3 regions of the Paenibacillus durus genome follow, and region 2 is predicted to be linked to each of the others. Evidence: riboswitches for the same ligand, from Rfam matches in the RefSeq annotation. Region 2 holds a riboswitch; each other region holds the start of a gene.

Region 1 (10,839 bases), 2.4 Mb from region 2:
TTGGCTAAGGGGGATTTAGGGGGATCGAAAGGTTGGATTTAGGGGGATCGAAAACGGTTTTAAGACAAAACCACGAAAGGAATGGAATCTATGCATAAAGTAGACATCAAAGAAAAGGCGCGGGACAGAGACGTCCGCATCTTAAAGAAATGGAACGAGGAGAATACGTTCCGCAAATCCATCGAGTACCGCGAAGGCAAGCCGAACTATGTATTCTATGAAGGTCCGCCGACCGCGAACGGCGCGCCGCATATCGGGCACGTGCTCGGCCGCGTTATCAAGGACTTTATCGGCCGTTACCAGACGATGAAGGGCTACCGCGTCGTGCGCAAGGCTGGCTGGGATACCCACGGTCTGCCGGTGGAGCTTGGTGTGGAGAAGCAGCTTGGCATCTCCGGCAAGCAGGAGATCGAAGCCTACGGCGTCGAGAAGTTCATCAAAAAGTGCAAAGACAGCGTTTTTGGCTACGAGAAGCAGTGGCGTGAATTTACAGAGGCGATCGGGTATTGGACCGACCTCGACAATCCTTACGTTACCTTGAACAACACCTACATCGAGAGCGTATGGAACATTCTGGCTACAGTGCATGAGAAAGGGCTGCTGTATCGCGGCCATCGCGTCAGCCCTTACTGTCCGAGCTGTCAGACGACGCTCAGCTCGCATGAAGTGGCCCAAGGCTACAAGACCGTCAAAGATCTGAGCGCCACGGCCAAGTTCAAGCTGGATGACAGCGGTGAATATGTGCTGGCCTGGACGACGACGCCTTGGACGCTTCCGGCGCATATGGCGCTGGCGGTTAATCCGGACATGGACTATGTGCGGGTGCAGCAGGAAGACGGCGTCTACATCATGGCCAAGAATCTGGTGGAAGAAGTGGCCAAGGGCGAGCATACTGTTCTGTCCGAACTGAAGGGCTCCGATCTGGTCGGCAAAACGTACCAGCCCCCGTTCAGCTACATTCAGGCGGAGAGAAGCAATGTGATCGTCGGTGCTTCTTTCGTAACGGATGCCAGCGGTACGGGGATCGTGCATATGGCTCCGGCGCATGGCGAGGATGACTACAAGACCTGCCGAGAGAACGGTATCACCTTCGTGAACGTGGTGGATACTTCGGGTAAATATACCGATACGGTGACCGATTTTGCCGGACGCTTTGTCAAAGACTGCGACCTCGATATCGTCAAAATGCTGTCGGAGAAGGGCCTGTTGTACGGTAAGGAAAAATACGAGCATAGCTATCCATTCTGCTGGCGCTGTGACACGCCGCTTCTGTACTATGCGACAGACAGCTGGTTCATCAACACGACAGCGATCAAGGATCAGCTGATTGCGAACAACAACGGCGTCGACTGGTATCCGGGCCATGTCCGCGAAGGCCGGTTCGGCAAGTTCCTCGATGAGCTTGTGGACTGGAACATCAGTCGTAACCGCTACTGGGGCACACCGCTGAACGTATGGGTCTGTGAGGAGACGGGCAAAGAGTTCGCGCCGCACAGCATCGCCGAGCTGAGAGAAATGGCCGCCTCTGATGTGCCCGAAGACATCGAGCTGCATAAGCCGTATGTGGATAACATCCGCCTGCGCAGCCCGTTCAAGGAAGGCGCGGAAATGGTACGGACCTCCGAAGTCATCGACGTATGGTTCGACAGCGGCTCGATGCCTTTTGCTCAGAGCCATTACCCGTTCGAGAACGCGGATAAGCTGGAAGACCAATATCCGGCAGACATGATCTGTGAGGGCATCGACCAGACGCGCGGCTGGTTCTACAGTTTGCTTGCGGTATCGACGCTGTTCAAGGGCAAGGCGCCTTACAAGGCGGTTATCGCGACAGGCCACATTCTCGACGAGAACGGCCAGAAGATGTCCAAATCCAAAGGTAATGTCATCAATCCTTGGGATATCATGAACGAATACGGCACCGACGCGTTCCGCTGGGCGATTTTGTCTGACAGCGCGCCGTGGAACAACAAGCGCTTCTCGCGCGGGCTTGTAGGTGAGAGCAAGTCCAAGGTTGTAGATACGCTGGTGAACACCCACGCGTTCCTGACACTGTACGCGGGCATCGACGGCTACGATCCGGCGGAGCACCCTTTCAAGCTGTCGAATCATAAGCTGGACCGCTGGATTCTGTCCCGTCTGAACAGCCTGATCCTCGTTGTGGATAAAGGGCTTGCGATTAACGATTTCGTCAATTCATCCAAGGCGATCGAGAACTTTATCGATGAGCTTAGCAACTGGTATATCCGCCGTTCCCGCGACCGTTTCTGGGGCAGCGGGCTTGGAGAAGAGAAGCTGGATGCTTACCGTACGTTGACGCATGTGCTGCTGACGACGGCGAAGATTGTCGCTCCGTTCATGCCGATGCTGGCCGAGGATATTTTTGTTAACCTGGGCGGCGGAGAAAGCGTACATCTGGCCGATTATCCGGCAGCAGACGAGAGTCTGATCGATGCCACGCTTGAGCAGGACATGGAGAGCGCCCGTAACATCGTCGAGCTGGCGCGCAATGTCCGTAACGAGACCGGTATCAAGACGCGTCAGCCGCTTTCGGAGCTGATCGTATCCATCGGCCACAGCTTTAACGTCAATGAGTACGAGGAGATCATCAAGGACGAGATCAACGTCAAGTCGATTGTGCTGGAGACTAGCGACAGCGGATTTGTTGATTTCACTTTGAAGCTGAACCTGAAGGTCGCGGGCAAAAAATACGGCAAAAACGTCGGCTTCATCCAAGGATTCCTGAAATCGATGGACAGCGACGCCACGCGCAGCGCGGTTCAAAACGGACGGGTCGCCGTCACCTCTCCGGAAGGCGAAGAGCTGCAAATCACCGCGGAAGAGCTGCTGATCGACAAGCAGGCCAAACCGGGCTTCGCGTCCGCATCCGGCTACGGAATTACGGTTGCCCTGAACACTGAAATCACGCCCGAACTGGAACAAGAGGGCTGGGTGCGTGAAATCGTACGCGCGGTTCAGGATTACCGCAAACGGCTCGATCTGGCGATTGACAAGCGTGTCGCGCTCACACTGAATGTCGATGACGAGCTGAAAGCTGCAGTAACCGCGTTCGAGAATGTCCTGCGGGAAAATGTCCTTGTAACGACAGTTGATTTCGGCAGCGGCGATTCTTTTGAAACGGTGGATATCGGCGGCAAAACGATCGGCATTCTCATCGGCTAAGCTGCCGTTCGTCGGCAGAATAGGCGTATGTCCCATCCGTGAAATGCATATACTAGCGTCAGAAGTATGACCGCTGGCGTTAATGCGAGAAATATTCCTCTTTGAATATTTCAGCGCTAATAGGCGAGTCCCGTGCGAATGAAGAGACTGACCGTTTCTATTCGCCGGGCTCGTTTACGTTTCAGAGCCAAACGGAGGGGGCGCATGATGAAGGAGAATAAAGACGGAGGAGCGGACCATCGCTACGATCCGATGCATTGGAAACCACTGTCGCATGGCAGGGAAGGGCCGTCAGAACCTCCTGACCAGGATAAGATTGACGCCGTTTACCGGGTGGCTACTGAATGGGCGCAAAGAATGGAAAAGTCGCGGATTTCGGAGTATTTGGAGCTGCTGCATTCTCCTTGGCGGCTAATATGGCTGAACGTGCTGTCGGGTACCGCGCGTGGCGTCGGGATCGCCATTGGGTTTACTTTTTTTGCGGCAACCATTATTTACGTGCTTCAGGTGCTGGGGGCTCTTAATCTGCCGATTATCGGGGATTACATCGCCGATATCGTCCGCATCGTCCAACATCAGCTCGAACTCAATACGTATTAGTTCAAGGCAAAAAACGGCCCGCATGCAGAACATCTGCGTGTGAGCCGTTTTTCTTGAAATATAAGACTGTATAAGCTTCGCGCCTCTTAATACTCCATTACAAAAGCTACATTTTGCCAGCCGGCGCCAACCGTCCAGAACAGAAGCTTGTCCCCGCGTTCGATTTTTCCCGTGGATACAGCTCTGTGCAGAGCGATGAAAGGGCTGCTCGTCGAGGTATAACCAAATTCATCGCCGATGTAGACGGCTGCGTCGCTGCCGATCCCAGTTTTCTCGGAAACCGCGCGAATGTTGGGAAGTGACAGTTGAGAGAAGCAAGCCACTTTAATCGATTCAGGGGCGATCTCATTTTCACCAAGCAAGGTGTTGATAGACTCAGAGGCGGCGTCAACGCAGATTGAATCGTCAAAAGGAATGAATTTAACATTGAACTCTCCGGCACCCACGCCGGTACGGCCCACGTTGGCTAAGCCTTCCGCTGGAAACATCGAGTTGCCGTAGACACAAGTGTCTGTCTGGTAGATGGAATCTATGAAACCTACGGAATTCTCATCACGCTCCAAAATGACTGCGGCTGCGGCATCACCGAAGTTGGCATAATACACGGGATCATTCTTGTCGGCATGCGGTGCAACATGGTCGGAGCCGATGACCAGAGCGCGGCGGATTCTTGGATTGGCCATCATTTGCCGGCTAACCTGTTCAACCGAAGCTGTCATTCCCGCGCAGTTCGCATTGCTGTCAATGCAGATCGTATGGGATGCCCCGTTGATTAGCCGGTGGATCATCAATGAGTTCGTAGGAAAGATATACTCAGGAGTTTGGCTCGCATAAGCGATAAGGTCGATATCGGCACCAGTAAGACCGGTCTTCTCCAGAACATTGCTCGCCGCTTCGAAGGCCATCGTCAGGGAATTCTCTTCCGTATTATCGATGCTGTAGCGGTTTTCACGGCCCAGAGCGGCCAGAAGTCCACGGATATCAATCCCCTTTTCGTCAAAATGCTTTATGAAAAAGTCGTTGCCAATCTTTTTGCTTGGATGATAGATATCAATGTCCTTAATACGAATCCCAGCCATATGTATCCTCCTAAAAGTTTTGTGAGCGATCACTCCATCGTCCAGCTTCGAACAAAACTCGCATCGAATGCATCCGCTAAGCACTAAGTTGTGTGAGCATTCACTCCATTGATATAACTAGACTGAAATAATTTCCAGGTTTTCCAGTCCTGCTTTGCGTCCCAGACGAGAGAGCTGCATTTTGAGGACAGGATTATTCTCAAGAGTAAGATTTACTTTTTCAAATCCGTCGCCCTTGAACATGATGAAGCAGCCTTCAAGAAGCGGCACAACTTCAGGCGCGGTTACATTCAGCTTTCTGCAATCAATCTTCAGCTGATAGTCTGCAGGAGTAATACCAATGATCTTTTCTTTATAGGCTTGAATCGATTTAAGGCCGTCTTCTTCTGTAAAAGTTCCTTCTAATTCAATATCAATTACCTTTTTAGTAGCGTCTGTCTTCAAAATAAATTTTCCCATGTGTACATCTCTCCCGGAATTTGATGAGTTTAGCATATCCTTAAAAACTAACTGCTAACGCCAATATTCGACAATATAGCCTTAGTCTTGGGATATTTTTACTTCATTATATACATGAATTTCTCAAAAATGCAATAAAAAGTCGAATCATGTATTATTATGTCGCAAAAGTAGTTATTGGATTTCTTCCAGTGTCGAGAGAAGTACATTAAAAGCGGAAATAATTCTCGGAGCGCCAACACATGGCACCAGATGCAGTAAAATACCCTTGATTTGATCAACGGTCATGCCTACACGGAGCGCCATCACATAATGAACGCCAAGCTGCTCGAATTGGCCCATCGTAATTAGAGAGGAAATAACGGCAATCTCTTTCCAATCAGCACCAATAGTGGTCCGCTGAAAAATGTCGCCATAAGCGTTGCCCATAATAAATTCAGCCAATTCGGGAAAATGCTCTTTGATCGGAGCCATCGCCTTGGCCCCATAGTCGCCGGAAAGATTAGAGAAATGCTTGAAACCGCTGTTTACGTTGTCTTTCATTGAGATGCCTCCTAAAAGTTTTGCTGGCTTATGCTTCCCGGGTTACTTTTCGTCAAAGCTTGCTTCGGAAGCATATGCTTGTGTTGTCTGTGAAACTATTAATTAAGATTTAGTGTGCGGTGTGCGGTAGGAGGCACTTCGTCACGGTCAGTCAATAGCTCGATGACGGCAACGCGGTTTAAAGCCACAGCTTCGCTGATAGCAGCAGCAAATTGTTCTTTGGTCTCGCATTTGTAGCCGGCAGCTCCCAGCGATTCGGCAAATTTTACGGCATCCATAGGAACTTCAAATAGAGTTCCGTCGATTCTGCCTGTAGTTTTTTCCATTCCTTTTAACGCCATATCCAGCTGCATATTATTCACAACGATAAAAATGACCGGGATATTCTTGCAAACGGCAGTATTAATTTCTGTGCCGAGCATCATGAAGCAGCCGTCGCCGGTAATGCAAAATATCGTTTCCTCAGGGGAAGCAACCTTTGCTCCGATTGCCATGCCGATTGCGTTGCCCATGCAGGCAAAGTAGGCGTCGAAGACAAAACTGCCCGGCTTCTTCACGTTGTACCACTTCACGGCATTGAAGCCATGGCTGCCGTCATCAACAAATACGGTATTGTTATAAGGGATCAGATCGCTCATCGTGTTCATTACCGACGCCAGCGAAAGCTTGGGCAGATCGGGCAGTTCTTCCGCATAATGAACGGCCGTCTCCGTTTCACGTTTTTTAATAGCGGCAGTATCAACATTCTTGAGATACAGCGACAAGTTATCGCGCAAATCTCCGCCGACAGCAATCGTCTGGGAGGTTAGTATTTTTCCCACAAAGGTAGGGTCTACATCAAACTGAATTAAGGTCTTTGGATGATTATCCGCCTTAAGGTTACAAATGGTCATGTCACTAAGCCGCGACCCAAGCACGATAAACAAATCACTGCGGTTCAATAAATCGTCGCCATGCTTGCATCCGCCAACACCGACCGGACCATGGTACAGCGGATGATCCCAGGCAATAGCGCCTTTGCCGCCGGGAGTAGTAACGACAGGAATATTAAAAGTCTCTGCCAATTGGACCAATTCCGTATGCGTGCCGGAGCGGTTGACGCCTTTGCCGGCTATGATCAGAGGTCTGCTGGAATGATTAATGGCATCCGTAACCCGGTCAAAATTAGCGTAACTGACAAGGGTTTCGCGTTCGGGGATAACAATTCGGCATTCTTTAAGCGGTTCTGTCTGGACATCAAACGGAATGCACAGATGAACAGGTCCGCGCTTGCCGCTCAGCGCAATGGAAATGGCATGGTTAAAAATCGTGCTGAAATGGTCGCCGCGTTCGATTAGTTTGCTGAAGAGCGTAGCGGGTCTGAACATGTCCGCCAAATCTGCTAGATACGAAGAGGAATCCTGGCATTGGGGAATTCCGAGCTCCTGAATGGATTGATGCCCCGTAATAAACAGCACAGGGAGGTTATTGGCTTTGGCATGTGCCGCCGCTGTGAGGAGGTTCGTCCCCCCCGGACCGGAAGTACCGAAAGCGACGCCTAGATTTCCGGTCTTTAAGGCATAGCCGGAAGCTTCGAATCCAGAGCTGGATTCATGTCTCCCGGGAATAAACTCAATACCATAATCCACCATCTTAAGAACTATGGGACAAATAGATTTACCGATAATGCCAAAAGAATGCGTTACTCCGAGATTGCGTAGTGCTTCCGCCATATAATCTGCGACTGTCTTCAAAAGATCCACCTCACAAATTAAATATTGTTTGTCATGTTATCGATCCTTCGAAGTAAAACCGGTAGATCAGAATAACAAATGACAGAAGACCTGTACTCAAAACAGAGTACAGGTCGGTTGACAAATCACCATTTAGGACGCTTGATATGCAGTCGTCCCGGTTCTTCAGCAACCTGGCTGTCATGGTCTCAAGGGAAGAACTGAGACTGTAGATCCATGGCTTTGCGTCATTCCCTTTCGGAGAATTTTGCCCATATTAAGGTTAATAAAAAAGAACAATTTTCCCTTACAATATATTCCTAGCCCTTGTTTTGTCAATATATTTATATAAACAGGCTCGAAATTTGACGAAATGATTGATTATTGAGCATAAAGACTCATTGCAAAGAAAAGAAGCAGCCCTTGCGGCTACTCCTTCTCGTTAGCGTAAGGATCAAGCAGGTAATCGCCTTCTCCGCTGTCCATGTAACTCTGGTACTGATGTCCCTTCACGACGGTAACATGATTGCCCGTTATGTCCGTGGCGATGAAATTTTCCCAGGGCTCGACGAAGCCATCCGGGTCATCGGCTTCGATTTCCATATCATTGTAAGAATCGATATTATTTCCCTCCGCCATAGCCGGCGTGTTGGAGGTGCCGAAGCTCTCGACGATCTGCCAGGCGTCCTCGCCGTCAAATCCGTTATACTCATGCTCGTCGAGACTGCTCCGCCCGAATGGAGGAGTAAGAAATTCCTCTTCAACCGGGCGTGTATGCGGCTTTTCCTGGCGGGGGCTGTATTCCTTGGAATAGCGCGTAGCAGGAAGGGCGGCCAGGCGCTCATACGGAATCGGCTGTCCGCTCGCTGCGCAAATGCCGTATGTGCCTTTGTCCATCGCCTCAAGCGCATCGTCTATATCCTTAAGTTCCAGTTCTTCAAGCTCTTGAAGCGATATATCCATAGAACGATGATACAGGTCGGTTGCGACATCGCCGGGATGGTTGTCGATTTCGGTCAATTCGCCCGACATATCCCGCATGGAATCTTCAAGACCGTGATCTTCATTCTCCTTAAGCCTGTGCCGGATATCGTCCCGCTGGCGGATAAGAAGGCCGCGCAGGTGGGCAAGCTGTTCCGAAGACAGGTGATTCATTAGCCTCGGCTCCTTTCCATATGCCGTTTTCCTTGTTAGGTTGGCCGATTGGCCGGTTTTTTACCGCTGGAAAATTGTGCTTTTGATAAGCAAGGCTCGGGGTGCGCTCCAATGGACGGGTTCTTAACGCCTGTGCTACAATATACAAGTCTTTTATACACGTTTTGGACCGCTTTCGGGTGGGAAAAATAAGAACGGAGTGACAAGCTGAAGTGGTGTACTATCTGATCGCGCTAATCGTATTTTTGCTTGACCAGGGAACGAAATATCTGATCTCCACGCGCCTTGAAATCGACGAACAAATTCCGGTAATCGGGAACTTTTTTGTTATCACATCGCATCGAAACCGCGGCGCCGCTTTCAGCATTCTGCAGGACCAGCGCTGGTTTCTCATACTGGTGACGGTTGTCGTCCTGATTGGAATCGTCTGGTATTTGAACAAAGTAAAAAGGACGCGGCGATTGCTGCCCTTGGCGCTGTCACTCGTGCTTGGCGGCGCAGTCGGCAACTTTCTCGACCGGGCGATTACAGGCGAAGTTGTCGATTTTCTGCGGTTTAATTTCGGCAGCTATACGTTTCCGATCTTTAACGTGGCGGATTCCTGTATTGTCGTCGGCGTAGCGCTCATCATACTCGATTCCATCATGGATATGAGGGGCGGCCCAACCGAAGTGATTGAAGTGAAGGAAACAAGCGAGGTAGAGGAAAGGAATGAACAGCATTGAGTAAGGACGCCCGTAATGAAGGGGCAGAAGGCGAAGCCATGGAGAATGATATCGTCGTCTGGACCGTTCAGGAGGAATACGCCCGAGAACGTATTGATAAATATTTAACCGAAGCTTGGGAAGAGGAAATCTCCCGCTCTCAGGTGCAGCAGTGGATCGAGGCGGGACATGTTACGGTAAACGGCAGGACGGTAAAAGCGAACTACAAGCTTTCTACGGGGGATTCAATCACCGTGACGGTTCCGGAGCCGGAGACCTCGGAGCTGACGCCGGAGGATATTCCGCTGAATATTGCTTATGAGGACGCCGACGTGATCGTCGTTAACAAGCCGCGCGGCATGGTCGTGCATCCTGCGGCGGGTCATCCCTCCGGCACACTGGTCAACGCCTTGATGTACCACTGCAAGGACCTGTCAGGAATTAACGGCGAGATTCGCCCCGGCATCGTGCACCGGATTGATAAGGACACATCGGGCCTCATTATGGCCGCCAAGAACGACGCCAGCCACAATTCGCTTGCCGCCCAGCTCAAAGCGCACAGCGTGACCCGCCGCTATTTGGCGGTCGTCCAAGGCAACGTGGCTCATGATCAGGGAACGGTGGACGCTCCAATCGGCAGAGACCCGCATGACCGGAAGCTGTATACGGTAACGGAGAAGAACAGCAAGACGGCGGTAACCCATTTTACCGTGCTGGAGCGGTTCGGCGATTGTACGCTGCTGCAGCTTCAATTGGAAACCGGCCGGACGCATCAGATTCGGGTACACATGAAATTTATCGGGCACCCGCTCGTCGGCGATCCCGTATACGGCCGGAGTAAAGGGATCTTTATGGAGGGCGGACAAGCATTGCACGCGGCTATACTCGGATTCGTCCATCCTTCCACGGAGGAATATCTGGAGTTTTCGGCACCGCTGCCTGAGGATATGGAAGAACTCCTCGCCCGCCTGCGGAGCAGATAAGTACAAATCAACTTACGATTTGTCCATTGTTTTGAAGCCGCTGTTACGTCATATTTAACAGTATAGAATGGATAGGCTGAGCGCCTGTTCACTGTCTTATATTCCAGAAGCAGGAGTGAGATCACTTTTATGAGCGTTGAACACTATCAGAATACGTATATTCAGAACAATTTCGCAGATCGCATCGGCGGATCGAACTATGGCAAGGACACCAATATTTATAAGTTTGAGAAGATTAAACGCGCCAAGGCTTCGGCCAAACAAGACTTCCCCGATATTGAACTGATCGATATGGGCGTCGGCGAACCGGATGAGATGGCGGATGCGGGCATCGTCGCCAAGCTGGCCGAAGAAGCCGCCAAGGAAGAGAACCGCGGTTATGCCGATAACGGCATTGCCGAATTTAAAGAAGCTGCTGCTAAGT
Region 2 (10,839 bases):
AGCAGGGATATGAAGTGGTGTATGCCAAACGGATGAAGCGCCACGGTGAAACATTTTTCAAAAAAATCACCGCCAAGCTGTTTTACCGTCTGCTGAGCAGGTTGACGAGCGTGGATATTCCCACCGATACAGGTGACTTCCGCCTGATCGACCGCAAGGTGTGCGACGTTTTGCGCGAACTGAAGGAGAAGAACCGCTATGTCAGAGGGCTTGTCAGTTGGGTCGGCTTCCGCCAGACGATGGTGGAATATGTCCGCGAGGAGCGCTTTGCCGGGGAGACCAAATATCCGCTCAAAAAAATGATCCGGTTTGCGCTCGACGGCATCACGTCCTTTTCGCACAAACCGCTCAAAATTGCGTCTTACCTTGGGTTTTTGCTTTCGTTTTCCAGCTTTGTCTTCTTGTTCTTCGTGCTGATGCAGAAGTGGTTTACGTCCCGTACGGTACCCGGCTGGGCTTCCATCGTCGGCGTGAACCTGCTGTTTAACGGAATTGTGCTTATGATCCTCGGAGTAATCGGCGAATATATCGGCCGGATATACGATGAATCGAAGGACCGGCCGCTATACATTGTCCGCGAAGCGGTAGGCTGCAGAAACCTGAAGGAAGAGGAAGCCGAGCTTTTTCGGGAGGAAGCCGGACAACCACGGAAGGGTGTACCCCATGAATAACAAAAATGTGCGAGGCGATTTCCTTCAGTTCGTTAAATTTAATATTGTCGGCCTGCTGAATACGCTGGTAGATATGGCCGTGTTCGCGCTGCTGAACTCGCTCGGGCTGTTCTATGTCGTCGCCCAGGTCATCTCCTATGCCGCAGGAACGGCCAACAGCTTTATTTTGAACAGTAAAATAACGTTCAAGGACCGGCAGCGGAGCAAGGAAGAAGGATTTGATCATAGGCAGCTTCTGAGGTTTATAGCATTGAATCTGTTTGTGCTGTGCATATCCCTGCTGCTCATGAGCGTTCTAATCGGCCGTCTGAGATTGCAGGAACTGTCGTCGAAGGTATTGGTTACGTTTGTTACGGTCATCATCAATTTTTTTGGCAGCAGAAAATGGGTGTTTGTGAAGCCGAAGCAGTCTCTGCCTGTCTCCGGTGAGGCGATCTCAGGAGCAGATGCGGAGCGACGATAGAGGGTGAAGATATTGCGCAAGCTTTCTTATATCATAATTATCGCCGGCGTTCTGCTTATCCTTTATCCGAAGGCCAGCGAATGGTTTGAAGATTGGCAGCAGCAGAAGCTGCTGAAGGAAGCGGAGCAGAGCTTTGAACAAAGTGCGGAGACGGCTCAGAATTCGGCCGATCCCGATCTGCGGCTCAAATACGCCAAAGTGACACAGCTGCTTGCCGAAGAATCGGCCTTGGACGAGCAGTCGCAGCTCGCGGCGGATAAAGGCGGTTCAGACGTAGACGAGAAGGCGATCGCGCTGATTGAGATCGATAAAATCAACGTTAAGCTTCCCGTGCTTGAAGGAGCCACCAAAGCCAATATGCGGCATGCGGCCGTGCATTTGACCGAGACCGCTCCGCTTGGAGAAATTGGAAATGCGGCTATCGCCGCTCACCGCGCCCATACCAAGGGAAGACTGTTCAACCGCCTGAATGAGGTGGAGATTGGCGATACGATTTCTGTTAAGACCAAAGGGAAGGTCTATAACTATACGGTCTACGATATCTCGATTGTCGAGCCTACTGACGTGTCCGTGCTGGAAGGCAATAACAAAGACCGCATCCTTACGCTCATCACATGCGATCCGCTGATTAATCCGACACATCGGTTAATTGTACACGCAAAGCTCCCGTGACTGTCGCGGAAATATGGGAAAATAGGCAATTGACCAGGTATATTTTCCTAGTTTCCTATTGATAATTTATATAAATATGGTAATCTGATATTAGAAAAGCTAACCACGATAACGGCAAACCTATCGAAAGATAGGGACGCAAAGCTAGAGGGCCTTCCCGCAAGGATGGCAGCCAGCTACCGAATGAAGAGGCTTTTTTATTTATTCATTTTTAAAAAATAATGGCATTTATACCATATATTCAAAAGAGATGGAACTTGTACGATAATGGCAAACCTATCGAAAGGTAGGGACGCAAAGCTAAAGGGCCTTCCCGGGAGGATGGCAGCCAGCTACCGAAAGGAGTTTTATCTATGAAGAAGTTTTATTTCATACTTCTCATATTATTTACATTAGCCACCTCCGTTCCAGTTATCCCGGCAGCCGCCGCGAGCGGCAGTTCCGAATGGCTCGACACTTCGAATTTAAGCCAAGGCGTTGTTGGCATTCAATATAACGCTCCTCAGGGCAAGCGCACGAAACTGATGATTACGAAGAACGGCAGCAGTTATACTTACAACCTCTTCGCATCAGAGCCCAACGAGTCCTTCCCGCTGCAGCTAGGCAGCGGCTCCTATAAAGTTTCCATCCTTGAGAATACCAGCGGCAACAAGTATAAAATCATATATTCCGATTCTATCGACCTTTCGGTAAGCGACCCTAACGCCGTATATCTGAGCTCTGTGCAGAATGTTAAATGGAGTCCGTCCGACAAAGCGATCCAAAAAGCGAAACAACTCACCCAGAATGCCAACACCGACAAAGAAAAAGTAACCGCCATCTATAACTATATCGTCTCCAATGTAAAATACGACTACGCATTGGCAGCCAACGTATCCACCGACTATGTGCCGGACATCGACAGAACGCTTACCAGCAAAAAAGGAATTTGCTACGACTATGCTTCCCTCTTTGCCGCTATGCTCCGCAGTGTGAACGTTCCCGCTAAGCTAGTGATGGGTGAAAGCAGCTATGTATCTCAATACCATGCATGGAATGAAGTCCTCATTGATGGGCAGTGGGTGACTATTGACACGACGGTAGACGCCGGCTTGGGTAAGAGTAATAAATCGGTCTCCCTGATTAAAAACGCCAGCAAATATACCGGTGTGAAATATTATTAAGCAACTGAAAGCTTCATGAATGAAATGTACAATCCGCTTAAATAATAAGTGGATTGTTTTTTTGTATTTAGGGGTTGCCATATTCCCAAAGAAGAGGTATTATAGGTAAGTCGTCCTCGGGGGACACAAGCTTTTATCGACAAGATAAAATAAACTTTCAAAAAAAGCTTGCGTTTCTGTAGAGTGTATGATATATTATAAAAGTTGCTGCTGAGGCAAAGTTGAGCGGCGGCAAAGAAGTTTGATCTTTGAAAACTGAACAACGAGTGAGTGGGAATTCGCTTTTAGCGAGTTCCAAAAATAAGATGAATTTCACAGCGTGTTTCACGCTTTTGAAATGCCATCCTTGAGAATGCAAATTCTCGTCAGATGTTTCAAATTGAGCTAATCGCTCTTTCAATACTTTATTGGAGAGTTTGATCCTGGCTCAGGACGAACGCTGGCGGCGTGCCTAATACATGCAAGTCGAGCGGAGTCTTTTGGAGAGCTTGCTCTTCAAAAGACTTAGCGGCGGACGGGTGAGTAACACGTAGGCAATCTGCCCCTTGGACTGGGATAACTACCGGAAACGGTAGCTAATACCGGATAATTCCTCTTAGCTCCTGCTAAGAGGCTGAAAGGCGGAGCAATCTGTCACCAAGGGATGGGCCTGCGGCGCATTAGCTAGTTGGTGGGGTAACGGCTCACCAAGGCGACGATGCGTAGCCGACCTGAGAGGGTGAACGGCCACACTGGGACTGAGACACGGCCCAGACTCCTACGGGAGGCAGCAGTAGGGAATCTTCCGCAATGGGCGAAAGCCTGACGGAGCAACGCCGCGTGAGTGATGAAGGTTTTCGGATCGTAAAGCTCTGTTGCCAGGGAAGAACGTCTTGTAGAGTAACTGCTACAAGAGTGACGGTACCTGAGAAGAAAGCCCCGGCTAACTACGTGCCAGCAGCCGCGGTAATACGTAGGGGGCAAGCGTTGTCCGGAATTATTGGGCGTAAAGCGCGCGCAGGCGGCTGTTTAAGTCTGGTGTTTAAACCATGGGCTCAACCTGTGGTCGCACTGGAAACTGGGCAGCTTGAGTGCAGAAGAGGAAAGTGGAATTCCACGTGTAGCGGTGAAATGCGTAGAGATGTGGAGGAACACCAGTGGCGAAGGCGACTTTCTGGGCTGTAACTGACGCTGAGGCGCGAAAGCGTGGGGAGCAAACAGGATTAGATACCCTGGTAGTCCACGCCGTAAACGATGAGTGCTAGGTGTTAGGGGTTTCGATACCCTTGGTGCCGAAGTTAACACAGTAAGCACTCCGCCTGGGGAGTACGGTCGCAAGACTGAAACTCAAAGGAATTGACGGGGACCCGCACAAGCAGTGGAGTATGTGGTTTAATTCGAAGCAACGCGAAGAACCTTACCAGGTCTTGACATCCCTCTGAATCCTCTAGAGATAGAGGCGGCCTTCGGGACAGAGGAGACAGGTGGTGCATGGTTGTCGTCAGCTCGTGTCGTGAGATGTTGGGTTAAGTCCCGCAACGAGCGCAACCCTTGACTTTAGTTGCCAGCAGGTCAAGCTGGGCACTCTAGAGTGACTGCCGGTGACAAACCGGAGGAAGGTGGGGATGACGTCAAATCATCATGCCCCTTATGACCTGGGCTACACACGTACTACAATGGCCGGTACAACGGGAAGCGAAGCCGCGAGGCGGAGCCAATCTTAGAAAGCCGGTCTCAGTTCGGATTGCAGGCTGCAACTCGCCTGCATGAAGTCGGAATTGCTAGTAATCGCGGATCAGCATGCCGCGGTGAATACGTTCCCGGGTCTTGTACACACCGCCCGTCACACCACGAGAGTTTACAACACCCGAAGTCGGTGGGGTAACCGCAAGGAGCCAGCCGCCGAAGGTGGGGTAGATGATTGGGGTGAAGTCGTAACAAGGTAGCCGTATCGGAAGGTGCGGCTGGATCACCTCCTTTCTATGGAGAATCGTTTCCCGTAGCGGAAACATTCAAATGCGGAAGTTTGACTTCCGGCAACGCTCACTCGTTGCTCAGTTTTGAGAGTTCAAGCTCTCAAATCTTGATCCTTGAAAACTGGATACCGAAACGAAAATTGCGTTTTAGAACATCTTTTAGCTGAACTTGTGTCCAAACAAGTTGAAATAGTTATTAGCTGAGAGCGAAGATTTTCGAATGAGAGCGACTTTTGGCTTGAAAGGCGAAAGCGAACGGAGACATCCGGAAGCGGCCTTTCAAACAAGACGGAGCGATCAGGCGGAAATTGGAGCGTTGGTTAAGCTAGTAAGAGCACACGGAGGATGCCTAGGCGCCAGGAGCCGATGAAGGACGTGGCGAACAACGAAAAGGCCTCGGGGAGCTGTAAGCAAGCTTTGATCCGGGGGTGTCCGAATGGGGAAACCCGGCTGTGGTAATGCACAGTCACTTCTCTCTGAATTCATAGGAGAGCTAGAGGCAGACCAGGGGAACTGAAACATCTAAGTACCCTGAGGAAGAGAAAACAAGAGTGATTCCGTCAGTAGCGGCGAGCGAACGCGGAACAGCCTAAACCGAAGAGCTTGCTCTTCGGGGTTGTGGGACGTCTCACATGGAGTTACAAAGGAACGGTTTAAGCGAAGAGGTCTGGAAAGGCCCGCTAGAAGAGGTAAAAGCCCTGTAGCTGAAAAGTCGTTCCCTCCGAGACGGATCCCGAGTAGTGCGGGGCACGTGAAACCCCGTATGAATCCGGCAGGACCATCTGCCAAGGCTAAATACTCCCTGGCGACCGATAGTGAAACAGTACCGTGAGGGAAAGGTGAAAAGCACCCCGGAAGGGGAGTGAAACAGGTCCTGAAACCGTGTGCTTACAAGAAGTCAGAGCCCGTTATCTGGGTGATGGCGTGCCTTTTGTAGAATGAACCGGCGAGTTACGTTTAACGTGCAAGGTTAAGGCGAGGAGCCGGAGCCGCAGCGAAAGCGAGTCTGAATAGGGCGACTTAGTACGTGGGCGTAGACCCGAAACCGTGTGATCTACCCCTGTCCAGGGTGAAGGTGCGGTAACACGCACTGGAGGCCCGAACCCACGAACGTTGAAAAGTTCGGGGATGAGGTGGGGGTAGCGGAGAAATTCCAATCGAACTCGGAGATAGCTGGTTCTCCCCGAAATAGCTTTAGGGCTAGCCTCGGTGAATGAGAGTAATGGAGGTAGAGCACTGATTGGGTGCGGGGCCCGCAAGGGTTACCAAGCTCAGTCAAACTCCGAATGCCATCTACTTGTCGCCGGGAGTCAGACAGTGAGTGCTAAGATCCATTGTCAAAAGGGAAACAGCCCAGACCATCAGCTAAGGTCCCCAAGTGTGTGTTAAGTGGGAAAGGATGTGGAGTTGCACAGACAACCAGGATGTTGGCTTAGAAGCAGCCACCATTGAAAGAGTGCGTAATAGCTCACTGGTCGAGTGACTCTGCGCCGAAAATGTAACGGGGCTAAACACACCACCGAAGCTATGGCTTGATGCTTGCATCAGGGGTAGGGGAGCGTTGTGTATACATTGAAGGTTGACTGTAAGGACAGCTGGAGCGTACACAAGTGAGAATGCCGGTATGAGTAACGAAAAGATCAGTGAGAATCTGATCCGCCGAAAGCCCAAGGTTTCCTGAGGAAGGCTCGTCCGCTCAGGGTAAGTCGGGACCTAAGGCGAGGCCGACAGGCGTAGTCGAAGGACAACAGGTTGATATTCCTGTACCACCATAATCCGTTATGAGCAATGGGGGGACGCAGGAGGGTAGTGACGCGGACTGATGGATGTCCGTCCAAGCAGTGAGGCTGGTGTATAGGCAAATCCGTACACCGTAAGGCTGGGCTGTGATGGGGAGCGAAAATTGTAGTAGCGAAGGTCATGATCTCACACTGCCAAGAAAAGCCTCTAGCCAGGAGAAGGTGCCCGTACCGCAAACCGACACAGGTAGGCGAGAAGAGAATTCTAAGGCGCGCGGAAGAACTCTCGTTAAGGAACTCGGCAAAATGACCCCGTAACTTCGGGAGAAGGGGTGCCTCGGTAGGGTGAATAGCCCGAGGGGGCCGCAGTGAAAAGGCCCAAGCGACTGTTTAGCAAAAACACAGGTCTGTGCGAAGCCGCAAGGCGAAGTATACGGGCTGACGCCTGCCCGGTGCTGGAAGGTTAAGGGGAGCGGTTAGGAGTAATCCGAAGCTGTGAACCGAAGCCCCAGTAAACGGCGGCCGTAACTATAACGGTCCTAAGGTAGCGAAATTCCTTGTCAGGTAAATTCTGACCCGCACGAATGGCGTAACGACTTGGGCGCTGTCTCAACGAGAGATCCGGTGAAATTTTAATACCTGTGAAGATGCAGGTTACCCGCGACAAGACGGAAAGACCCCATGGAGCTTTACTGCAGCTTGATATTGAACTTGGGTACGATCTGTACAGGATAGGTGGGAGCCTTAGAAGCCGGAGCGCCAGCTTCGGTGGAGGCGACGTTGGGATACCACCCTGATCGTATCTAGGTTCTAACCTGGTACCCTCATCGGGTACGGGGACCGTGTCAGGCGGGCAGTTTGACTGGGGCGGTCGCCTCCTAAAGAGTAACGGAGGCGTCCCAAGGTTCCCTCAGAATGGTTGGAAATCATTCGAAGAGTGCAAAGGCAGAAGGGAGCTTGACTGCGAGACCTACAAGTCGAGCAGGGACGAAAGTCGGGCTTAGTGATCCGGTGGTACCGCATGGAAGGGCCATCGCTCAACGGATAAAAGCTACCCTGGGGATAACAGGCTTATCTCCCCCAAGAGTCCACATCGACGGGGAGGTTTGGCACCTCGATGTCGGCTCATCGCATCCTGGGGCTGAAGTAGGTCCCAAGGGTTGGGCTGTTCGCCCATTAAAGCGGTACGCGAGCTGGGTTCAGAACGTCGTGAGACAGTTCGGTCCCTATCTGTCGTGGGCGCAGGAAATTTGAGAGGAGCTGTCCTTAGTACGAGAGGACCGGGATGGACGTACCGCTGGTGCACCAGTTGTTCCGCCAGGAGCATGGCTGGGTAGCTACGTACGGACGGGATAAGCGCTGAAAGCATCTAAGCGTGAAGCCCCCCTCAAGATGAGATTTCCCAGTATGTAAGACCCCTTGAAGACGACGAGGTAGATAGGTTGGAGGTGGAAGCACGGCAACGTGTGGAGCTGACCAATACTAATCGGTCGAGGGCTTATCCAAATTCACCCCACAAAGTGAAGATGAGGCTGACGAAGCTGAATCCGAGTACTTTGCGGGGACCCCGGAATGGGGAAGACGCAATGTTTCGTTTCGAATCCAGTTTTCAGGCGATCAAGCCTGAAGAACGCTGCAACATTCATCCGCACCGGAAGGTGAAGGACCGAATGTTTCGCGGCAGCATTTGTTTCACAAATGCCCGTTTGGTGGCGATGGCGGAGGGGTTCCACGCGTACCCATCCCGAACACGACCGTTAAGCCCTCCAGCGCCGATGGTACTTGGACCGAAGGGTCCTGGGAGAGTAGGACGCTGCCAAGCACATGAACCACTGCTGAAACTAAGCAGTGGTTTTTTGTTTTTACTCGAAAGCACGAATATCCGAATGGACGAGCCAGCGTGGAACATTCTATTACCGGGACTTGAATGCAAGATTGAACATCCTCGCTAAGGCAAATGCTCCCTAGCTGAACATTTGCCTGCAAACCTGCAGGGGTTTCCAGCTGAATTTTGCGCTGGGAGGAAGAAATGGATGTTCAAGTCGTCATCTATTACAGAATCAGCTTGTCTGAGCAGTAAGGAATTTAACATGCTGTCGTTATGTTCTGAAGTTCCTGGAACCTACACTGTTTTTCTTTGTTATAATGGTTCAAGACGGAAAGGAGCATCCAATGAAAGCATTGATATTAGCGGAGAAGCCGTCAGTAGCGCGCGAGATTGCGCGGGTGATGGGCTGCCGTGAGAAGCAGAAGAGCTATATGGAAGGACCGGGGTATATTGTAACCTGGGCGCTCGGCCATCTGGTGGGTCTGGCGGAGCCTGAGGATTATGATCATAAATTTGCGACATGGGCGCTCGAGGATTTGCCGATTCTGCCGGACCGGATGAAGCTGAAGGTGCTGCGGGAGACGGGCGGACAGTTCAAGGCGGTTCAGCATTTGATGAAGCGCCAGGATGTTGGCGAGCTCATTATCGCGACGGATGCGGCGCGCGAAGGAGAACTGCTGGCGCGTTGGATCATGACCATGGCTCAGTGGAAAAAGCCGTTCCGGCGGCTATGGATCTCTTCCCAGACGGATAAAGCGATCAAGGAAGGCTTTGCGTCGCTTAAGCCGGGCCGGGAGTTCGACCGGCTGTACGAGTCGGCGCGCTGCCGCGCCGAGGCTGACTGGATGGTTGGCCTGAATGTGACGCGGGCGCTGACCACCAAGTTCGGCGCGCCGCTCTCGGCGGGCCGGGTACAGACGCCGACGCTCGGCATGATTATGGACCGGGAACGGGAAATCATGAATTTTCGGTCGCAGGAATTTGATACGCTGACGGCTGACTTCGGGAATTTCCAGGCGCAGTGGAGAGCAAGCGGAGGAGACGGCAGGATTTTTGATAAGGAAAAGAGTACCGCGCTTGCGCAACGGCTCGAAGGGCGGAGCGGTACGCTGGTCAAGGTCCAAAAGAGCGAGAAGAGCGAGCCGCATCCGCTCGCTTACGAATTGACGGAGCTGCAGCGGGATGCGAACCGCAAATTCGGGTTTTCGGCAAAGCAGACGTCGAGCGTGCTTCAGCGGCTGTATGAGCAGCATAAGCTGGTCACGTATCCCCGCACGGATAGCCGGTATTTGACGGCGGACATGACGGGACGCTGAAGGAGCGTCTGGACAGCGTGGCGGTGGGCCCGTACGCGCCCTTGGCGCGGCCACTACTGCGAAAGCCGCTGAACATTACGAAGCGGATTGTCGACGATAGCAAGGTAAGCGATCACCATGCGATTATCCCGACGGAGCAGACTGTACTGCTGAATCAGCTCAGCGCGGAGGAGCGGAAGCTGTACGATCTGATAGTTCGCCGGTTCATCAGCCTGTTCTATCCGCCTGCAAGGTACGACGCTGTAGCGGTGACGGTTACGGTAGACGGGGAAACCTTTACGGCGAAGGGAACGACCGTTAAGGATGCCGGCTGGCGGGAAGTCTACGGCGGCGATCTCAGTACGGACGAAGACGGGGAATCCGAGTCCGGAGGAGGAGAGGCGGAAGGCCACGAGGTGACGCTGCCGGAGCTGCGGCAGGGCGATACGGTATCGATCCGCCGCTGCATGCTGCGCGGCGGACGGACGCAGCCTCCGGGACGCTACAGCGAGGCGGCGCTGCTAACGCAGATGGAGAAGTACGGCCTTGGCACGCCGGCGACCCGCGCCGACATTATCGAGAAGCTCGTATCGTCGGATACGATCGAGCGGCAGGGCAATGTCTTGCATCCGACAGGCAAGGGCAAGCAACTGATCGAGCTGGTTTCCCCGCAGCTGCGCACTCCGGACTTGACGGCCCGCTGGGAGGCCGAACTGGAACGGATTGCCCGCGGCCAAGGAAAGCCGGAGCCATTCCTCCAGGGCATACGCGGCATGGCGAAGGAACTCGTCGCAGAGGTGAAGAACAGCGGCGCCGAATATAAGCCGCATAACGTCTCGAACAGCCACTGCCCGCAGTGCGGCACGCGGCTGCTGGAGAAGAAGTCGAAGCGCGGCAAGCTGCTTGTATGCCCGGCGGATGACTGCGGGTATACCCGCGCCGGAGAGAAGCGGCTGTCGAACCGCCGCTGCCCGCAGTGCCACAAGAAGATGGAATTGAAAGAAGGCAAGGCCGGACTATTCGTGCAGTGCCTTGGCTGCGGCATTACGGAGA
Region 3 (10,839 bases), 870 kb from region 2:
TCACAGGAGGCGCAAATCCATCCATGATCAATATTGAGGATAAAATCGTTTTGGTGACAGGCTCCACAGACGGAATCGGCAAACTAACCGCCACCCAGCTCGCGCAAGCAGGCGCTACCGTTCTACTGCACGGCAGAGATCGCGAAAAATGCGCCGCCGTCGCAAAAGAGATTACCAAACGGACAGGCAGCAGCAAGCTGCGGACCTATTTGGCTGATTTCTCCTCCCTCGCCGAGGTTCGGCGCATGGCGGAAGAGATCCGCAATCAAGAAAGCCGATTGGACATTCTGATCAATAATGCGGGAATCGGTTCGGGAAAGCTCTCGAATAAAAAAAGAGCGCTTAGCAAAGACGGCCACGAGCTTCGTTTTGCCGTCAATTACCTGGCGCCCGTCCTATTAACTCAGCTTCTGCTTCCCGCTGTACGGGCAGCCGCACCTGCGCGTATCGTCAACGTTGCTTCCATCGGGCAGAAGCAGATTAATCTCAATAATGTCATGCTGGACCACGGCTACGATCCATTCGAAGCCTATAAGCAGAGTAAGCTCGCCTTAATCATGTATACTTTCGAGCTGGCCCAGCAGCTCAAGGCGGACCGCATTACTGTAAATTGCGTGCACCCGGGGTCTCTGCTCAATACAAAAATGGTACGCGAGAGCATTCCCTTCGGGTTCGGTAGCCCCAAATCGGGAGCGGATGTACTCTTCCATCTGGCTTGTGCAGCCGAGCTTGATCAAGTGACCGGGCAATACTTCGACAAGAAGCAGCCGGCCCAGGCAGACATTCAAGCCTACAACAGCGATTTCCGCCGCAAGCTATGGGCATACACCGAAAATTTGATCGCGCAATGATAACCGCGCCCGATCGTTCAACGTAACATTTTGCAACTTATAAATTCATTATTGGAGCGTGGTCATGTTGGCACAAGGTAATGTTAAGGGAACAATGTCGGTTTTTATTACAGGAGCGACTGGAGGAATTGGCTCCGCATGCGTCAAGCAGTTGGCTCAAATGGGAGTTCGCGTCTTCGCGGGAGTGCGCGATACAAAGCGGGGCGAGCAGCTTCGGGCGTCAACTTCATCTGCGGTGATCCCAGTCCAAATCGACATCACAGATCAAGCATCCGTACAATTCGCTTTCGAGGAAGTGGCGAAGACTGTCGGAAACGATGGGCTGGCCGGACTGATCAATAATGCAGGCTGCATGGTGCAGGGCCCTTTGGAACTGCTCACTATGGAACAAATCAAGCAGCAGTTTGAACTCAACGTTTTTGGACAAATTGCGGTAACCCAGGCATTCCTTCCCCTGCTGCGGAAAAATGGCGGGAGAGTCATCAACATCGGAGCCGTTACGGGAAAAACCTCACTGCCCTTCTTCGGCGCACTGTCCGCCTCCAAGCACGCGATGGAAGCTATTACCGACGCGCTCCGGGTTGAATTAAAGCCTTGGAACATTCACGTAGCCATGATTGAGCCGGGCGCTATCGAAACCGCTATTCACGAAAAAGCCCACGACTCTTCCGCCCGGTCACTAAAGGAGGTTACGTCCGACCGACTTGCCTTGTACCGAGAGGCACTGACACAGTTCGAATCGGTTATCGCCAAGCAGCCTTTATCCCCTACCGAAGTGGTCGTGAACGCCATCATTCACGCCCTAACGTCACCCAAACCCCGTACCCGTTACGCTGTGGGCAAAGGCGCACGCATGATCGTAGCCCTGGGCCGTTTCCCGGATAAGCTTCGGGATAACCTATTGATCAGCAATCTTGGGTTACGGAAGACTCATGGGTGATAGCGGAAGGGGTAACAATCTTTACTGGGCGAAATTTCTTGTTCCTCAGCGAGGAATTCTGAATTTCAATAAAAATCCCTTCGAACCATCGAAGGGATTTTTTCCAATACCTTTTATTTCTGGATTTTAACTACCTTTTCACCGATCACCAGTATACCGTTGACATATCCTCTAAAGTGCAAAGTAACCTCTGAACCCGTCCAATCAAAATCGGAACGTTCGAATTTGAATTGGCCGAGCTTTGCCTGCTGGTAATAGCCATTATTACTGTTAAGGGCCTTCACACCATTTACGGTAGCGGTATTCAGATCGAATCCCTGACTGTTGTATCCATTCGGCAAGTCTACACGAACAGTAAACACGCCTTTATTGCCCTTGATAATATTAGGAGTCACCGTTATGGAAGCTGGAAGGTAAACCGTAAACTGTTTTTGCAATGTCGTGCTCAGCCCTACACCATCTGTAACGGTAACCGTAACAGTGTAAACTCCCGGTTTGTCGAATACAATTTCGCTGCCATTCGTTACGACCTGTTCCGCCGCTCCATCCGGACTGGAAACCGTCATCTTCTCGGATACTACACCTGAAAGAGCATCGGTTGCCGAGTAGTTCAACTGTAGCGTCGCTCCGGCCTCAGCCTCTTTGCTAAGATCCATCGTGACGACCGGCGCAGTTCTATCGATTTTCACCTCGACCTTATTCGCAGCCTCGATGTTGCCGGCCATATCGGTCGAATAGAAAGCAACCTTGTGGATCCCTTCATCACTGACCGTGAACGTGCTTCCCTTGACATATGCCGAGCCGTCGATCGAATAGAACGTTTTGGCTACGCCGCTAAGAGTATCCGCTGCGGTTAATTGGACGGTCACATCTCCTTTCGTCCAGGCTGCAGGAGCGTCAGCAGTGGTCACGGGTGCTGTCTTGTCGAGCTTCACTTCGACTGTGTGTGCCGCTTCCTTATTACCCGCTTGGTCAACCGAGTAGTAACTGATTTTGTTAATACCTTCGTTGTCTACCGTAATCGAATTGCCTTCGTTATAATCGGATCCGTTGATCGAGTAGAACGTTTTGGCTATCCCGCTGAGATTGTCTGTTGCAGTCAATGTCAGTACATCCGTTTGCTTAATCCATTCCGGGATGTCACTTACCTTGGTGTTTGGCAAGGTTTGATCAATCTTAACGTAAATCGTCTGCGGTGCTTCCGTATTGCCTACTTTATCCACTGAGTAGAAGGAAACTTTATTTACACCTTCTTTGTCCACCGTTACAGAAGCTCCCGCCGTATACTCGCCATCGTTCAGAGAATAGAACGTGTTCGCGACTCCCGTTTCGTTATCTGTTGCCGATAAGGAGATAATCTGGCTCAGGTTCGTCCAACCGGCGGGTGCTTCTGCTTTCGTCACCGGTGCTTCCGTATCGATAATAAGCTTGGCGATAACGGTGTTTGACGGTTCCGATTCACCAAACGAGTTGCTGTACGATGTCACATAGTATTCATGATCCTTATAGGACAAATCCGAAACCGTGAAAGACAAGTTGTTTAGGTTTTGCGTCAGCAAAACCGGTTTGCCGTCAATGAGTTCATATATGTTATAGCCGTTCGCGTAGGTGACGAAATTCCAGGAAATCCGGGCACTCGTGTCGCTTAACAAATTAATGGAGGCAACCGGAGGCTGCATGACCGGGAAAACAATCGTCTTGGATACTCGATTCGAAGGAGCAGACTCTCCAAACCGAGTGCTGTACGCAGTCACTTCATACGAATGCGATTCCTCTGAAAGGTTATACACTTTGTAGCTTAAAGCCGTTCCCTTATAGATTAACTGCCGGTCACCGCCAGTCACATCGTAAACATGATATTCGTTTGCCCAAGTGACCGACTGCCAAGAAAGCGTAATATTGTTGGCATTAAATACGGCCCCTGCCAGGACTGGAGGCTGAACCACTGGCCAGGTCAACGTGAACTGGAGCTCGCCGCCTTCTGCCGATTCTCCGAAACGATCGCTGTAGGAGCGAACAACATAAGCGTAATCGCCCTCTGGCTGGTTCGTAAACGTAACGGCCGTTCCGGTTTGAGTTTTTTTCAGAACTTCTTGTCCGTCAATCACTTGATACAACTTATAGCCCGAAGCATAGGTAGTGGCATCCCATCTCAAGGTAATGTCATTTCCGTTCGTAATACTTTGCTTAAAGCCGCTCGGCGCTTGCATGACCGGCCAGACCAACGTGAAGCTAAGCTCGCTGCCTTCTGCCGATTCTCCGAAGCGGTCACTGTAGGAGCGTACCACAAAGTTGTACTCGCCCTCCGGCTGGTTCGTGAGTGTGACAGCTGTTCCGGTCTGCGATCTCACCAACACTTCCTGTCCGTCAACAACCTTGTAAAGATTATAAGCCGTTGCGTAGGTAGCGGTATTCCATTTCAAGGAAATGTCATTTCCGTTCACAATACTTTTCGTAAAATTACCCGGTGCCTGCATAATTGAAGGAAGGATCGTTAAGGTCACCTGACCTCCTTCGGGTGATTCTCCGAAACGGCTGCTTACGGCTTTTACGATATAGGTGTGATCACCTTCCTGTACCTTCGTCTGTGTTGCAGTCAGACTTGTTACCGTATTCTTTAGAACTTTCTGTCCGTCGACAAGCTCATAGACTTTATAAGAGTTCGCGTAGGTTACAGCTCCCCAAGTTAACACGACGTCGTTTCCATTCTGGATTTTATATGCCAGATTACCCGGGGCGGCCAATGTAGGATAAATCAGCGAAATCGTGACTTCAGCTGCTTCCGGTGACTCGCCAAAGATCGTGGAAACAGAGTTGATCTCATAAACCAAGGTGCCTTCCGGCTGGTCTCTATAAATCACGGAACTGCCGGTTGCCGTACTTTTCAGAACCTTTTGTCCATCAATGATTTGATAGATTCTATAGCTCGTTGCGTAATTCGCCGCCGTCCATTTTAAAGTGATATCATTACCGTTCGTTATGGTGTAGGTCGGGTTTGTCGGAGCTTGCAGCGTTTGACCACTCAGCGTTACCGTAATCCGGCTGCCTTCCGACGACTCGCCAAAACGGGTTGAAACCGAATGAACTTCATACGTGTAATCACCCGGCGGCATGCCGGTATACGTAACGGTTAAGCCGCTTACCGTACTTTTAAGCACTTTTTGACCATCCACGATCTGGTAAACCTTATAGCTTGTCGCATAGTCGGATGCAGCCCAAGTCAAAGAAAAATCGGTCGCATTTTTAATCGTTTGGATCAGATTGGCCGGCGGCTCCATGGTCGGAAAAATGAGCGTAAAGGAAACCTGGGTTCCTTCCGCCGATTCCCCGAACCGGGTAGAGAAGGAATGAACTTCATACGTATAATTCCCTTGCGGCTGATTGGTGTAAGTGACAGTAGTGCCGGTTACCGTGCTTTTCAATACTTTTTGTCCGTTAATAATTTGATAGACTTTGTAACTGCTGGCGTTTGCCGAAGTCTCCCAGGTCAGGACCACATCATTAACGTTTTTGAGCGTATAGTTAACAGCGGCCGGCGGCTCCATTGTTACGGAGCTCAGAGTAACTGAAACCTGACTTCCTTCCGCTGATTCCCCGAAACGGGTAGAGAAGGAATGAACTTCATACGTATAATTCCCTTGCGGCTGATTAGTGTAAGTGACAGTAGTGCCGGTTACCGTGCTTTTCAATACTTTTTGTCCGTCAATAATTTGATAGACTTTGTAACTGCTGGCGTTTGCCGAAGTCTCCCAGGTCAGGACCACATCATTAACGTTTTTGAGCGTATAGTTAACAGCGGCAGGCGGCTCCATGGTTACGGAGCTCAGAGTAACTGAAACCTGGCTGCCTTCCGCCGATTCCCCGAAACGGTCACTATAGGAATGTACCTCATAGTGGTAATCCCCGGCCGGTTGGTTCGTATAGGTGACAGCTGTTCCGGTTACCGTGCTTTTCAGTACGAGCTGCCCGTCGATGAGCTGATAGATTTTATAGCCTGTAGCATTTGAAACGGTACTCCATGTTAAAACCACGTCGTTGACGTTTTGCAGTTTATAAGTTAGATTGCCGGGTGCCGTCATAGTGACATCCCCGACAGTTACCGTTAAACGGCTTCCTTCCGCCGATTCGCCAAAACGACTGCTGTAGGAATATACCTCATATACATATTCTCCAGCCTCTTGATTGGTAAAGGAGACGGTTGTACCGGTTACCGTGCTTTTTAATACTTTTTGACCGTCAGCTTGGATTTGATAGATTTTATAGTTCGTGGCGTAACTGACTGCATTCCATTTCAGGTTGATGTCGTTGACGTTCGCCAGGCTAAACGTGAAGTTGCCTGGAGCGGCCATGACTGGAAGGACGACATTAACGTCGACAGGTGCGGATAGAGGAGATTCACCAAAGGCGGAATTCGCCGCACTAACCGCGTACGTAGCTGTTCCCATTGGAGCATTGACGACTGTATATGTATGTGTTGCCTGGGATTTTATCAAGGTTCTTTGTCCATCAGCTTGAACTTGATAAAGATTGTAACTTTGGGCATACGCAGAAGTGGTCCAGCTCAGGACAATATCGTTGCCGTTTTGAATCGTGTAAGTCAAGGTTGGCGCCGTCATGTCGGGATAGGTGATATTCACCGTGATTGGCGCGCAGGGCCCTGACTCTCCGTCCGGACTTAAGGTTGAAACCACATAAGTATATGAACCTTCCGGAAGACCGTTAATGGTAAAGGAGGTCGTTGTCATTGTCCCCCGCTCGATCAGTTGGCCATCCGTAATCTCATACACCTTATAACCAGTAGCCCCAAACACGGAGCTCCATGTCAGCTTGACATCGGTTGGTGTCAGGAGCTGATAGGAAAGATTGCTTGGAGGCAGCACGTTATTGTTTGTCTCAGCCGCAAACACATTTAGAGCGGGAAACAAGACCTGGACCATAAGCATCATCGAAACCAGGAAAGAAAGTCTTTTGGAGGATTTACGTTTTCTCATGTGTTCCTACCTTTCTTTGATATAAGGATAATAGACAAAAAAAATGAACCTCAGACAAGGCTCATAGTAAAAGCTATGATTCCTTGTGGCAACCGGCTGCCTTCCACATGGATGTGGTTCAGGCCCTTGGCTTTGCGTCTCATGATTTCTCATGATTTGCCTTTTTCACTGGGTTGTGACTGAAGTTCTATTTTTATAATAGGTATCTATTCCTGTAATGTGAATAGGTCGTAAGAACCATGATCGGTCTAATCTGCTATTTTCCCATAGATGACTTGCCTGCGGTACTTAGGGCTTGCTGAATAAACAAAAACTCTTACTCCCACAAGGAATAGAAGCCGTTTTTGTCGAAATCATCTGCAAGGAAATACTCGAAAAATGCAAAAAACCCTTGCAGATGGAGTGAATTATCATGTTTGAACGGATAGAATCGACCGACGATCTTCTCAAAGATTTTTACCTGCCCTTTGGCGGCAAACTGAACCCCAACAATCGGTGGGTGAAGCTGGCCAAACTCGTTCCCTGGGAGCAAGCGGAAGAAAAATATGTAAAGGTGTTCGGCGCACCCGACGAAGGGCAAAAGGCGTATTCGGTACGTTTGGCTTTGGGCTCCCTGTTGATCAAGGAACGTCTAGGCTTAACCGACCGGGAAACCACTTTGCAGATCATGGAAAACCCCTATTTGCAGTATTTTCTGGGTTTTGGCGGTTACGTGGACAAAGAGCCCTTCCATCATTCCTTGATGACTCACTTTCGCGACCGGTTGGGTCCCGACATCCTTCACGAGATCAATGACTGGATCATAAAAGAAGGGCTGAAGGCCGAGCAGGAAGCAGCAAAAGCAGCGGCTAAAGCCAAGGAACAAACACGTGATGACGACGATGATCACCCGGGGGGTGGACAAATGGTCATGAAAATGGACGACACCCTAACGATTCTGGAAGTGGATACCACGCCGGAAAAGTCTCAACAAAAGGGCAAGGCCAAGTCCCTCTTTCGTCTTCTTCCCAATCCCGACGCACAAACCCATCGCGGCACGTTGATGCTGGATGCAACCTGTGCGCCTGCCGACATCAAGTATCCGACAGATCTGGGGCTATTGAATCATGCTCGTGAAATCCTGGAAGGTATCATTGACGCATTGCATCAGCCGCTGATCGGTCTGGCGGAGAAGCCGCGCACGTACCGCAGACAAGCCCGTAAAGCGTACCTGCTTGTATCTAAACAACGCCAGCCCAAAGGTAAAACGATCCGCAAAGCGGTCAAGAAGCAGCTCGGCTATGTGGGTCGGGATCTGCGAATCATTGAAAACCTGAGCCAGCAAACCTCGCTGAGTACTTTGAGCAAAATGACCTATCGCCGTTTGCTAGTCATTCGCGAACTGCACCGGCAGCAACAAGAAATGATGAATGGCGGAGTGCACCGGGTGGAGCATCGAATCGTAAGCATCGAACAGCCGCATGTCCGACCGATTGTCCGGGGAAAAGCCGGAGCGTCCGTCGAGTTTGGAGCCAAGATAGCAGCCAGTCTGTCCAACGGATACGCCTGGATCGAAACGATGCAATGGGACAACTTTAACGAATCGGGCACCCTGCAAGATGCGGTGAAATCGTACAAAGAGCGTTTTGGCGCGTATCCGGCGGTGATCCTGGCAGACAAGATCTACCGGAATCGAGAGAACCTTGCCTACTGTAAAGGGGTGGGCATTCGTCTCAGCGGCCCCAAACTGGGCAGGCCTTCAGCAGAAAACCAGGCGACACACCGTAAGCAAGAACGGCAAGATGCAGCGGAACGCAATGCGATCGAAGGCAAGTTTGGAGAAGGCAAACGCCGCTACGGGTTAGGCTTGATTCGAGCGAAAGGCGCGGCAAGAAGCCTGACAGTAATCGCCCTTTCATTCATGGTCATGAATTTGGAGCGCCGGTTACGGGCTCTTTTTGTCCATTTTTTCGGCTGGGTTTTCTATAGGCCACTTACCGGGTGTTAACCAAAACCGATATGTTGTTCAGCAAACCCTACTTAGGTGCAAATACGACATGATATTTGCAGTTCCATTCGTGCGTGCTAGACTACTGTTGTCCGTCTCTTGTCCTCCTTGTGATTCGTTTGAGCGGTTGGCAGACCGGCTCTCATCTTATCCTCGAGTTCAAGAGATGACTATTATAGCTATATGCTTTCCTGAACCCCCAGTCGAACTGGGGGTTCTCTTAGACAAAAAAATAACGGAGCCCCACATTGGTACGGCTCCGTTTCACGTTCTAACTTATGATACGTTCTCTTCCGGATTGTCCGGGGTTGGCTCGGTCTCCTCCGTTGCTGGTTTCTTTCTGCGGAACAGCTTGCTGAAAAACTTCCCGGCCGCTCCCAATACAAGAAGGATAACGATTCCGAATTTCTTCGCTACAAGCAGTAGTATAGCAATGAGTCCAGCCTTCTTCGCCACGACCAAGCCAGCTCCGCCCAATATAAGGCCGGTCAACCCAAGCTCCGACACCTTATCGGTAGCGGCATTAAAGTCCTCATACCTCTTCCCTGCATTAATAGTAAGCTTCGGCAGAACCTTCTCCGTCAGGATCTTCTTATCCTCGTTCAGATGCTTCGGATCGGAGATGAGTATTGCCGAAATCGTTCCTGTGCGGGTCAAGAGCCTGACGTTATAATTCAGGATTTGTTCCTTATTATCGTCCTCCGCCAGCATCGACCAGGTCAAGTTATGAGTAGCTTCATCATAGAACGGTTCTACGTCCCAACCGGTTACGTAAATGCGCGTTCCTTCGGGGCGGTCCTTGTTGGCTTCCTCGGTCCCTTTTTTGTAGCTCTCTAGTATGTCGTCAGCATTGATCTCTTCTTTTTCGTCATCCTTGATATGTCCGGTTTCCTCGTAGAGGAAGACAACCTCCCACATCTGGTTTTCGTCCGCAGGGTAAATGCTGCCCAGCTCATCCCCGCTTGGGGTGTCATTATTATCCTTCGCGATTTGCATGGTATCTTCCTTATTCAGGAATACCATAGAAGGGTCCAAGTCAAGGGTAGCCATCTCCTCTAGCCTAACCTGCTGTCCACCCTGCATCCAAGTATAGTCGTTCGCCGCCGAAGCCGTACCGTGGAGAACGGACAGCCAAAGGGTAAAAACGATACTCAGAATCCTAAATTTTTTCATACTCCATGCCTCCAGTTGGTTTAGAACGATGCAACTCTTGGTATGGCGGAACCGATTCCCTAAGTCAGATTGATGACATTATCCTATGATGTCCTAGGACTTGTTTCCTTCCATTCATATTGCTCGTATCCATATACTGGATTAATCATAGGTTTTTTTGTCTAAGATTGTCAATTGGTATAAAAATCCCACTTCATGCAAAAAATCAATTAGACCTTTTTACCCATTAAGCTCCACTATAGAAGTATGTTAATATGATAAATTGCTTAGTTATAGTATAAAAATCATGGGAGTTAAGGAGGGAGTGCAGCCTTAATAGGCGCATCCGAACCTCTTTTAACAGTGATTCCAGCTTGGTTCGCCTGCTTAAATGCCTTATACAGCGCCTGTTTCCACGGGTTAGCCCTGCAACCTGGTTATGTGAATAAACAGGGCTGGTTCCAGCAACTGATTTGATCGGTATCACCCTACTGCTTGGCCTCCTGACATTGATAAATAGAATCTAAAAGCTTCATAACCGACAAAATCCAGCCTATCCGGTCACAAAACTGTCAGAGTTTTGGAGTGTCAGTTACCCTTTCAAACCAACATCAAAAAGGCCCGCATTAGCCATCTAACAAGCTGATCGGGCCTTAAGTGCGCCTCAATTAAATTATGTTTTGGGACGTTTTTATAATTTGAAGACATGCTCTAGACCAACTACTCGTAGACCTCCTTTAGGCATCCCTTCAGGTGTTCCTTATACTGCTGAATTTGCTCCTCCGTCGCCCCATCCCGTAACGATTCGAACAGGGCCATGCATCCCTTGAAATTCCTGTCATTGCCTGACTGGTGTGCCAAGCCCAACGAGTGCATAACGTATTCCAGCGCGTCCGTCATTTGGCCAAACCGCTTATG

What was found. Region 2 has a riboswitch for cyclic di-GMP ahead of PDUR_RS03315 (transglutaminase-like domain-containing protein). Riboswitches for the same ligand answer to the same signal wherever they lie in the genome.
Region 1: linked by a shared signal. The riboswitch ahead of PDUR_RS18905 (thiamine pyrophosphate-binding protein) and the one ahead of PDUR_RS03315 (transglutaminase-like domain-containing protein) in region 2 are both predicted to bind cyclic di-GMP.
Region 3: linked by a shared signal. The riboswitch ahead of PDUR_RS26140 (fibronectin type III domain-containing protein) and the one ahead of PDUR_RS03315 (transglutaminase-like domain-containing protein) in region 2 are both predicted to bind cyclic di-GMP.

What each region holds. Positions count from the first base shown of each region.
Region 1 is NZ_CP009288.1:4,347,957-4,358,795, reverse strand. It holds gene ileS (isoleucine--tRNA ligase) at 91-3,180, shown strand; gene PDUR_RS18925 (DUF5665 domain-containing protein) at 3,385-3,780, shown strand; gene PDUR_RS18920 (3-oxoacyl-[acyl-carrier-protein] synthase III C-terminal domain-containing protein) at 3,867-4,859, opposite strand; gene PDUR_RS18915 (hypothetical protein) at 4,977-5,318, opposite strand; gene PDUR_RS18910 (carboxymuconolactone decarboxylase family protein) at 5,493-5,861, opposite strand; gene PDUR_RS18905 (thiamine pyrophosphate-binding protein) at 5,960-7,603, opposite strand; cyclic di-GMP riboswitch class I at 7,759-7,856, opposite strand; gene PDUR_RS18900 (TraR/DksA C4-type zinc finger protein) at 8,003-8,728, opposite strand; gene lspA (signal peptidase II) at 8,941-9,453, shown strand; gene PDUR_RS18890 (RluA family pseudouridine synthase) at 9,492-10,415, shown strand; gene PDUR_RS18885 (LL-diaminopimelate aminotransferase) at 10,545-10,839, shown strand, end outside.
Region 2 is NZ_CP009288.1:720,792-731,630, forward strand. It holds gene PDUR_RS03300 (glycosyltransferase family 2 protein) at 1-671, shown strand, start outside; gene PDUR_RS03305 (GtrA family protein) at 664-1,134, shown strand; gene PDUR_RS03310 (class D sortase) at 1,147-1,806, shown strand; cyclic di-GMP riboswitch class I at 1,910-1,990, shown strand; cyclic di-GMP riboswitch class I at 2,066-2,146, shown strand; gene PDUR_RS03315 (transglutaminase-like domain-containing protein) at 2,160-2,969, shown strand; rRNA gene PDUR_RS03320 (16S ribosomal RNA) at 3,374-4,928, shown strand; rRNA gene PDUR_RS03325 (23S ribosomal RNA) at 5,243-8,169, shown strand; rRNA gene rrf (5S ribosomal RNA) at 8,369-8,485, shown strand; partial or broken gene PDUR_RS03335 (DNA topoisomerase 3) at 8,836-10,839, shown strand, end outside.
Region 3 is NZ_CP009288.1:5,888,258-5,899,096, forward strand. It holds gene PDUR_RS26130 (SDR family oxidoreductase) at 24-851, shown strand; gene PDUR_RS26135 (SDR family oxidoreductase) at 916-1,791, shown strand; gene PDUR_RS26140 (fibronectin type III domain-containing protein) at 1,905-6,782, opposite strand; cyclic di-GMP riboswitch class I at 6,867-6,953, opposite strand; gene PDUR_RS26145 (IS5 family transposase) at 7,195-8,769, shown strand; gene PDUR_RS26150 (DUF2167 domain-containing protein) at 9,046-9,942, opposite strand; gene PDUR_RS26155 (DNA-binding protein) at 10,642-10,839, opposite strand, start outside.